DNA from 2 places in the Alteromonas sp. ABV2_168 genome. Region 1 is predicted to be linked to the other one. Evidence: riboswitches for the same ligand, from Rfam matches in the RefSeq annotation. Region 1 holds a riboswitch; the other holds the start of a gene.
The links. Region 1 has a riboswitch for cyclic di-GMP ahead of ACXAH4_RS15795 (hypothetical protein). Riboswitches for the same ligand answer to the same signal wherever they lie in the genome.

Region 1 (4,731 bases):
GTTGTCTGAGCCATTTGATATCATTTCACGTATAATCCAGCCGCTATTTTATCTATTGTTTACGAGGAATTCGAATGCGCTTTTTATCCCGCCGGCTTGTCATGCCCAATGATCTTAATTACGCCAATGCTTTATTTGGTGGCCGGGCGATGGAATGGATTGATGAGGAAGCAGCAATTTTCGCTATTTGTCAGCTGGAAACAAACTGTCTGGTCACTAAGCATATTGGTGAAATTACGTTTGAATCCCCGGCGTTACAGGGCGATATCGTTGAGTTTGGTCTGGAAACTAAATCGGTGGGGCGTACGTCGATTACGGTAACATGTCTGGTGAGAAATAAAGCGACCAAGAAAACCATATGTCTCGCTGATGATATTGTTTTTGTAACTCTCGATCCGGATTCCCGTACTCCGACGCCCCATGGTAAAACGATGGAGATATTGAAAGCACAAACAGAGGCTGAAATCCGCAGCCTGAATCTGAATGCAGAATAAACGGTTAAAGCCACCTGCTCACAAGTTCTGATGCGGGTAAGCGGCACTGATCATTGATCTCAGGCCGCTGAAACCCGCCACCTCGTCACGATCTCTTCCAGCATCTCACTTTGCACCTTAGTCAGCGTATCCTGACTGTATTCAGGTGTTTCCTGTGAATTCAGCAGATTGAATGCGATGGTATGACACAGTGTGATCTGGCCCGTAAGGCTGTCAGAATTTCCATTTTCGTCGTTGCTGCACAGTTTCCACAATTGCTGATTCACTGCACTGTTAAAACCCCATCTCAGTAACATTAACGATGTGGCACCATACAGGCAAACGCCGTATTCATCATTGATACGGTTAAGGAAAACGTCAAATGAAGCGCTTTCATCCCAGTGAGTGACTGCGCCGTCTGAAAACAGACATTCGTCGTGAAAAATTAGAAACAGGGATAACGTGCCAAACAGTAAAAGCTGTTTGACCTGCTCAGTTTGGTCCTCGTTTAAGCGGTTAAAACCGAACAGGCGCTGAAAGATAGTCAGGCTCAGCAGCATCGCATCGGTGAGCAGGTTAACTTTATCAAACCGGCATTGAGAGGTTAGCAACTGCTGCGCTGCGAAAATTACGGCAAGATTCCGGATATTGCCGAGCCCGAGATTCCGGCCGATTGCCTGTTCAAGATTTTTGGGTACAGAGCCATAAACCGCTCTGCTGGCCTTGCTCATAACGTGGGCCTGAAAAATCGGATCTTTTTCAATCAGTGAGACCACATCTGCCAGCGTCATTGTTTCGCAGTCCATATTCAGCAGAGACTGAATTGAATTGGGCAGGGGAGGCAGGTTCTCCACCACATTAATGAGATTACCGTTACCTTTTTGAAAACGCAGGCGGTTGCCAAGCTGGCGTAGCTGTCCTGCACTGATCCCGGCATGTTCCTTAAAACTGCGCTCAAAGGATCGGCGGTCAGAGAAGCCAAGGCGGGCGGCGGTGTCTTCCGTTTTTTCGCCACTGAGTAACCGGTGACATGACTGGTCATGAATGTACTCTTTGAGTAATGCGCTGAAGGAAATGGACTCTTGCCTTAACTGGCGACGAAACGCGGACTCCGTCTGACCGAGTTGCGTTGCTACCCATTCCGAACGGATCCTTGCCGGGCTCGGGGCTTTGAGAAATGCTTCTTTAACCTGCTGCTTTAATGGCAAATCATTGCTGGTGTCGAGGTTTCCCGCCAGCATTTTTTTAATCGACTGAGAATAGTAAAACGACGCCTGTGTACACCACTTATTATCAAAAAGCAGGCTTACAACGACTCCCTCATGTCTGATATCACCGCTGCTGACCGGCCTTAATAAGCTGACCGGTTGTTCGCCTGATGGCGGTAAGGTGACCGTGGTGAAGTCGAATTTTCTGCCGGCCAGGTGACGGCACAAAGCGAGGAGGAAATAACAGCGGAATTCGGTAAGAACAGGATGTGATGATGGCTGAAACCGGAGACAGGTTTCATTTCCGTCAGTTTTTACGGTCAATGCTGCACTGTTGCCCAGAATATAGTGGTAGTGTTTCCCCAGTACATGGAGTGCGTCATCAATATGCTTACTGGCCGTGAGATACACCACCAGATTACTCATTTTGTTGAAATCAAGATAGCCAATCAGGGAGCGGCCAATTGTCTCATATTCACTGGCAGGACAAAGAGAGTGAAGAATAGACGCCAGTCCGTCATCGTCCATTTTCTCATTTTCTATTTGTGTGACGCTTTCGAGCATCGTTGTGTCATATTCGTTATCAAGTCCGTTATCCCTTCTCAGACTCAATAAAGCGCGGATGACTGCCGACCAGAAAAAACCGTGATACTGCACGTTTGCTCCTAATACCGGATCCCTTCAGTCAAGGATATAAGAATTACCTGTGCCTTGACAGAAAAAGGGTGAATTTTGTGTTGGTACAAATTTGTACCGGATTTCGTTCAGAAGTGTCCTGTTTTACTTGCGGGCCTCTCCCTATCATTACAACCGTCGACTCATTGGTGGAAACGTCACTTCCACAGAGTAGATTCGCCAAACCTGTCGTGAGGCAGGGACGGAAAGCCACGGGTCTTATACCGCCATAAGACAGCCGGGTTGCAGTGAAGTTGTTTAACTATTTTCAGGCACACACTGCTCAAGGAACATAAATGAAATTTAGCATCAAAACTGCAGCCCTGCTAACCGGCTTCTGTGCGGCATTCACGGCTAACGCCAACATTATCAGCAGCTACGATATTGACTTCGCTGCCCAGACTTTGACTGCACACCAACAAAGTGGCACGTCTAACTACGGAACCTGGACAAATAATGGCAGCGTACTGAACCTGCGTGAAAACAGCTGGTTCACACTAAACCTGGATGATGCTTTCGGGATCCAGAGCCTGGACTTAGACAATTCTGCTTCAGATATTTTGTTGTCATTTGAATTTCGTATGACCCCGGGCAACAACAATACTAATGCAAACCCTTACTCTGAGATTGGCGGGATCTGGCTGGCAGATTTCTCTGCCGGTGAACAGAATAACGATGCCAGCCGCACGTTTGCTCTGGGTGGCACACAGAATTTCGGTCTGGATGACTTTACTTATACCAGCGAACCAGCCTGGGAGACCTTCTCTATTACTCTGGATGATTACATGTCAGGACTTATTACCGACATCGTATTCATTAACGATTGTGATGCAGCCAGTGGTTGCGGAGATATGAAGGTTCGCTTCCGGAATGCCTCTATTACAGAAGTCAGTGAGCCAACCGCCATGTCACTGATCCTTCTGGGAATAGGGTTTATGGGATGGCGCACAAGACGCCAGAATCAGAAGGTCGCCTGACCTTCATTGCCCGCCACGTCACATCGCGGGCTTTTTTATTGCTTTTTCGGGGCTGCCGGCAACTTGACTAAGTCACTGAAGTTGTTAGACTGCCCTCGCTTAATTTGCGGACTCCGTAATAAGCATTAGGCCAAGGGGTGCCGTCTTTACGGCTGAGATCCATTCCATGGGAACCCTTAAACCTGATCCGGATAATACCGGCGTAGGGATGGTGATAAAAGCAATCTGAAAACCTCAATACCTGCCGTAAAGCCGGATCTTTTTGATGATTAAAGAGATCCTAATGAAAAAAAACGCAATCCTTCTCGCACTACTTGCACTGCCTGCTTTTGCTGATGACACAGCAGACATCGAACGTATTACCGTCAGCGGTGATTTCCGCACAGCGACTCTCGATCAACTCAGTGCCAGCGCTTCTGTGTTATCAGGCAACCGCCTGGACAGCCGTCAGGCTACCTATATCGACAATGTATTAAGTATTGCGCCGAATGTTAATTTTGCGGCCGGCGCATCCCGCGGACGTTTTATTCAGATCCGGGGGATTGGTGAGCGCAGCCAGTTTGCTGAACCGATTAATCCTTCAGTCAGTTTCCTGGTCGACGATTTTGATTTCTCCGGTCTTGCTGCAGCAGGTGTACTTTTTGATACACAGCAGGTAGAAGTTTACCGGGGACCGCAGGCGACAGTCTTCGGAACCGGTGCCCTGGCTGGTGCGGTTAAGATTGTCAGCAATGCCCCTTCAGAAGAGAGTGACAGTCATTTTGAATTGTCTGTGGGAAACACATCTTTCTTCCGCGCTGAAGGTGCCCATGGCGGACAAGCGTCTGATTCTCTGGCCTGGCGTGCAGCATTTGTGCACAACAGCAGTGACGGTTTTATTGAAAATGACTTTTTGGGTGCCGACGATACCAACGGGATTCATGAGAATGCAGTAAGGCTGGGAACACTGTGGGATGTGACTGACAAAACATCCGTTGCGGTGGATTTCCGCTGGTACGATATCAATAACGGTTACGATGCTTTCTCACTGGATAACAACCGTCACACCTTGTCGGATGAACCCGGGTTTGATGAGCAGGAAACTAAAGCGGTCAGTGCACATATCAATCATGAAACTGCCGGAGGTTTGCTGGAAATCATTGCGACTATGGCCGGTCATGATATCGCTTACGGCTACGACGAAGACTGGACCTACACCGGTTTCCACCCCTGGGGCTATACGTCCTTTGATGCATATTACCGGGATGTTTCCCAACAATCTGCCGAGGTGCGTTTTACTTCTGCAGAAGATAAAAAAATCTTCAATGACACCACGACCTGGGTTATCGGCGGCCGCATCAATCAGAGTGAACAGGATTTACTGCGTCAGTATACTTATGCTGACGGCGACTTTATCAG
Region 2 (4,731 bases), on a different contig from region 1:
AGCAGCGGTTCCGGACGATCGCCGGAATGAGATTGGGGCTGCAGATATCGCGTGATCAGACCTTCTGAACGGCCTGATGCTAGTGCGGCGTGTTCAGAGCTTTGCAGGCTGTCTGACTGGGCATGGGCCTGCCGCTCTGCACCGTTCCCCGAGGTAAACGCAATCAACAGCCACAACAAAAAGAAGACCAGTTTCACTGAAGGTCCTCTGTCGTTATTGTCTGTTTCAATTTCCTGCGTCAACAAGGATATAGCTTCCGGTTAGCGGACAAACCTTAATGCCGGTCTGTCTTTGCGGTTCACCCGATATGGTGGCGATATCCGTATTTTCAATGGCCGCATTGCCATTAGCCGGCCACTAAATTGCCATTAGCCGGCCACTAAAAAAACGGATAGTAAGCAAAACCACCTACACATAATCTATCAGATCAACGCCGAAGAAGTTATCGATGGCGCATTGCCACTTACCTTCTGCATTTTTTCTGAATACATAAATGGCTTTTTTCACATTGCAGTCCACCGAGCCGGTTGCATTCAGGTACAGCTTGCTTATGACCAGCGCAGTGTCACCGGCTTCAATGACAACCTCGTCGCCCTGCGAGACGATATGTTCAGGCATATACCGTTGTTTAAAAGCTCTGAGGGCACGCTGCAGATCAGAGCGTGAGGATACCCGAGGTTTATCAACCAGAAAGGCGTCTTCACAATACAGGGTTTGTAATGCAGTTAAGTCGTTATTATTAACTGCATCGTGCATGGCATGTAATTGCCGGGTTACCGGGTGAGTCATGGCTGTCGTCTCCGTATTTTGTTAAAACCACGAAGACGAAAACAAAAAACCCGCCTTCGCGGCGGGTTTTCTTCAGTTCATTTACGTACTAACGAACCCGCCAATTGCTGAGAATAGCGAGTAGAATAATGAGTGCAGATTGTGGCTTGCCTGATTGTGACAAAGTTTGAAAAATCATGTTGACCAGTTTGCAATGTTAGTTCGTAGCGATAATGGAGTTAAATTAATCAATCCCGGGCACTGTGTCAATCAATTAACCGGCTTTCTGTGCCGCTTCATCCATAAAGCTGCCCAGCATCATAATCATCTGGCGAAAAAGCGGATTAGCGCCGGGAGCCGCACAGGGATCACGTAAATCCACACCGGATTTATCGAAATGCATATCACTGAGCATTTTCCTATTCACCACCACATCGGCATGGCATAATTTATAACTCTCATCGATGATAAAAAAGGTATTGGTTTTCGTGGTTGCCCGCGACATTAAATCTTCAATACCGGTAATAGGCGTAGTGGTGTCTGCCTGAGAATGTGCGGCAAATACCGGTACGTCTATAGTTTTCCCCTGTTCAAACAGGTCTCTCACATCATCAATCACTTCCATCAGTTCAAGTCCGGAAAAACTGGCAATGGTGGGATATTTATACGGATTCGGCCCCTTTGTTTCATAGTGACCGTCAAGAAACCTGGCGACCCACTGAATTCCCCATATCCCGGATAACCGCTCTACGCCGCTGTCGAGTGCCAGAGCACCGGAAAATAACATCAGGCCGTCAATGTTGTCAGGGTGATGCAAATAATGCTGAACAGAGAGCGCGCCGCCGGTGGAAAAGCCGCCCAGATAAACGTGCTTACCAAGTTGCGGTGCCAGCGCCATGACATCACTCAGGTGTGCACCCCAGCGTTCTGCCAGATTGCTGTCGCTCATTTCATCGCTGGCATCCAGTTGGCCGTGTCCTACGTTTAAAGGCACAATAACGTTGTAACCTTTGTCGTGCAGCGCCCGTGCAATGCCAGACATATAAAACGGCGAATCGCTCAATCCGTGAAGCAGAACAACCACTGTATCGACAGGTTTACCGTGATGCAGAATATACGGCGCATTACCATCGTTGCGAAGAGCAGGAGAACACACACTGAAACGCTGAAATGTGGGGTTCATGCATGCCCTGATCTGGCCGAAACGTTCTTCATAGAGATGACTGAATGAATCAAACGCTTCATCCATTGCATTATTCTGCCCGAAACTGACTGTGCTGAATGCCAGCAGAAACAAACTCAACAGGGATGTTTTTACCACTCCCTTCTCCTTATTTGCGGGTATAGTTTTCAATAACACCATGTGTTGGCATATTAACAGATATAACTTTAATTAGAATGATTTACACGGGCGAACCGCGGATTTCCAAGTCCTGCAGCCCGTTTGTCGCCACCGGCCACCTGGTCTGACAGGTATATTTTTTTATTCTTAAATATCGTGAGGCATGCGGCGCACACCGTTTGTTTTGACTAGTATCCTGATTACCGGTAAGCCATGGCATCTCCGCCGCTTACCCGAAAATGTACTGTTGAAAAAGGCAAAGCGGTGCGAAAGCCCGTGACGCAAAGCCTCCGGTCTGCCATCTGATTACAGATAATGATAGCGGGGTTACCGAACAAGCATAGTCCTTAATCCGGCTCATGTTCACTTTTTCAGTCACATTCGTTAACCGTTTATCCGTGATGACGGATCAAAAGTTGAGGAACGAACGATGATCGTTTTGGTTGGTGGCGAGAAAGGCGGCAGTGGCAAAAGCTGCCTTGCACAAAATATCGCTGTTTATCTGAGAACTGAAAAAAATGCCAGTGTACTGATGGTCGACTGCGATCCGCAGCGCACTACTTCAGACTGGATTCAGGAACGCAAAGCTAATGATAAATTGCCGTCGATTAACTGCGTGCAGTTGTACGGCAAGATCCGCAACGAATTACTGAGCCTGCGCGAGCACTACGATTACGTAGTCATTGACTGTGGCGGACAGGATAACCTTGCGCTGCGCTCCTCGATGGCAGTGGCTGACCACATTCTTATTCCGTTACGTCCCAAACGGCGGGATCTGAAAACGGTTCCCCATATGGAAGATATTCTTTCAACCTGCAAAATGGTGAATCCCGACATGAATGCTGCTTTTGTAATTACCCAGTGCCCTTCTCTGCCTTCGCTGGGCAGCAGGATCCTGGAAGCAAAAGATGTCTGTCGTTCATTTGAAGTACCGGTACTGGACTCAGTGACATACAGCCGCAATATGTATGACGATTCTGAAGAGTCTGGACAGTCAGTCATGGAAAGTGAGCCGGACGGAAAAGCATCAGCAGAAATTCGCAATATCATTGAAGAACTTCTGTCGCGGAGAGAGGGGAAATCTTATGAGTCTGTGCAGCCTCAAAAAATCCACGCCGTCAGCTAAACCTGTTGAGCCGGTGAGCGTTGATGAATTTATTGACGACGCACTGGCCTACGCAGCAGGTAACCATGTTATCAGGCAGGTCTATCCGGCAACGGACTCTGCTAACAAAGACAACATTACGCCTTGCGGTCCCATGCGACGTGCTACATTTACATTATCTGAAGACGCAATTGAGAAACTTGGAAAGTTGTCGGCAGAAACAGGGATCTGCCGTTCCAGACTCATCAGAATATGGATAGAAAATCAAAGCAGTGAAGACATCAGGCCTTTACTGACAAATAAAACACCCTGACAGACATACCACAAGGTGGCGGCCGGGCGCAGGCGTTTGCATGGAATGCAAAGCGCGCCAATACGCAACAACGGGAGCACGGTGTCACTGTGCTCCCCGGTTTTACTTTTTCTGAACAGGATGAAGATGAAAAGTTATCTGTCAGGCAGTTTGATTACACTGCTTGGATTATTTCCCTCGCTGCTTAGTGCCCAGGGTACGGTCAGACAGGAAGATTTGCAGGCTGCCCCCCCCAGCCGGGAAACCACCGTCGCCCGGTTTATTGCTCACCAGACTGCCGATAATGACATCGCCCCCCGTCTGGACGTGCTGCCTCCGGCCTTTTTCAACTCTGTTGACGAAACCATCGCCAGACTGGAACACCAGATGGACACGGAGCAGGCGATCTACTTTGAGAAGCTGAAAGCCAAAGTGGAGATGGAACGTCAGGCAAGGGATTTCGAGATTCAGGAGAAAAACCGCACTGTTGAACTGGCTCAGGTGCGTCAGCATAACCTGGAAAGTATGTTATCGCTGGGTAGCCTGGTGTCCCTGTTACTATTTCTTTTTTTGCTGTGGAGCCGTTATAACCAGTACCGGCAAAATCAGCGGCTGGCACTGGAAGTCCGCAACCGGACCACTGAGCTGGAGCAGAAAAATCAACAGCTGGAAGAAGCTTATCATGCGCTGGAGCAGGTCAGCATGCGTGATGCACTCACAGGCTTGTATAACCGCAACTTCCTCTCAGCTCAATTGCCGGGTGAGATCAGCCGGGTGCAACATCACTACGCCAGTCTTAATGATGAGACCTTTCCGCCAAATCATGACTTACTCTGCTTTTTAATTGATATAGACCACTTTAAGCAAATCAATGATGAGTACGGTCACCTTGCCGGTGACCGCTTCCTGGTGCAATTCACCGGTATATTAAAAGAAGTGTTCAGGCAGACAGATTTGCTTATCCGCTGGGGTGGCGAAGAATTTCTGGCGGTGTGCCGCAACGCTAACCGTAATGATATGGTGGAACTGGCTGACAGACTTATTGAGGCGGTGCGTCAGAAGCGTTTTCACTTACCAGATGATGTGGTGATCAACGCCACTTGCAGCGTGGGGTTTTGTGCAATGCCTCTGTGTCCCAGAAATCCTTATGAAATGGACTGGGTAAAAACCTTCGCGGTGATGGATTATTGTCTGTACGCAGCAAAAATATCCCAAAGAGACTGT

Region 2: linked by a shared signal. The riboswitch ahead of ACXAH4_RS14360 (AAA family ATPase) and the one ahead of ACXAH4_RS15795 (hypothetical protein) in region 1 are both predicted to bind cyclic di-GMP.

Annotation. Positions count from the first base shown of each region.
Region 1 is NZ_JBSWYQ010000010.1:213,557-218,287, reverse strand. Features, by position in the region: gene ACXAH4_RS15810 (GNAT family N-acetyltransferase) at 1-14, opposite strand, end outside; gene ACXAH4_RS15805 (acyl-CoA thioesterase) at 75-494, shown strand; gene ACXAH4_RS15800 (helix-turn-helix domain-containing protein) at 554-2,338, opposite strand; cyclic di-GMP riboswitch class I at 2,526-2,607, shown strand; gene ACXAH4_RS15795 (hypothetical protein) at 2,653-3,333, shown strand; TPP riboswitch at 3,457-3,559, shown strand; gene ACXAH4_RS15790 (TonB-dependent receptor) at 3,617-4,731, shown strand, end outside.
Region 2 is NZ_JBSWYQ010000009.1:134,793-139,523, forward strand. Features, by position in the region: gene ACXAH4_RS14345 (hypothetical protein) at 1-245, opposite strand, end outside; gene ACXAH4_RS14350 (YybH family protein) at 409-789, opposite strand; gene ACXAH4_RS14355 (alpha/beta hydrolase) at 1,043-2,089, opposite strand; cyclic di-GMP riboswitch class I at 2,356-2,445, shown strand; gene ACXAH4_RS14360 (AAA family ATPase) at 2,541-3,236, shown strand; gene ACXAH4_RS14365 (replication protein RepA) at 3,196-3,528, shown strand; gene ACXAH4_RS14370 (GGDEF domain-containing protein) at 3,655-4,731, shown strand, end outside.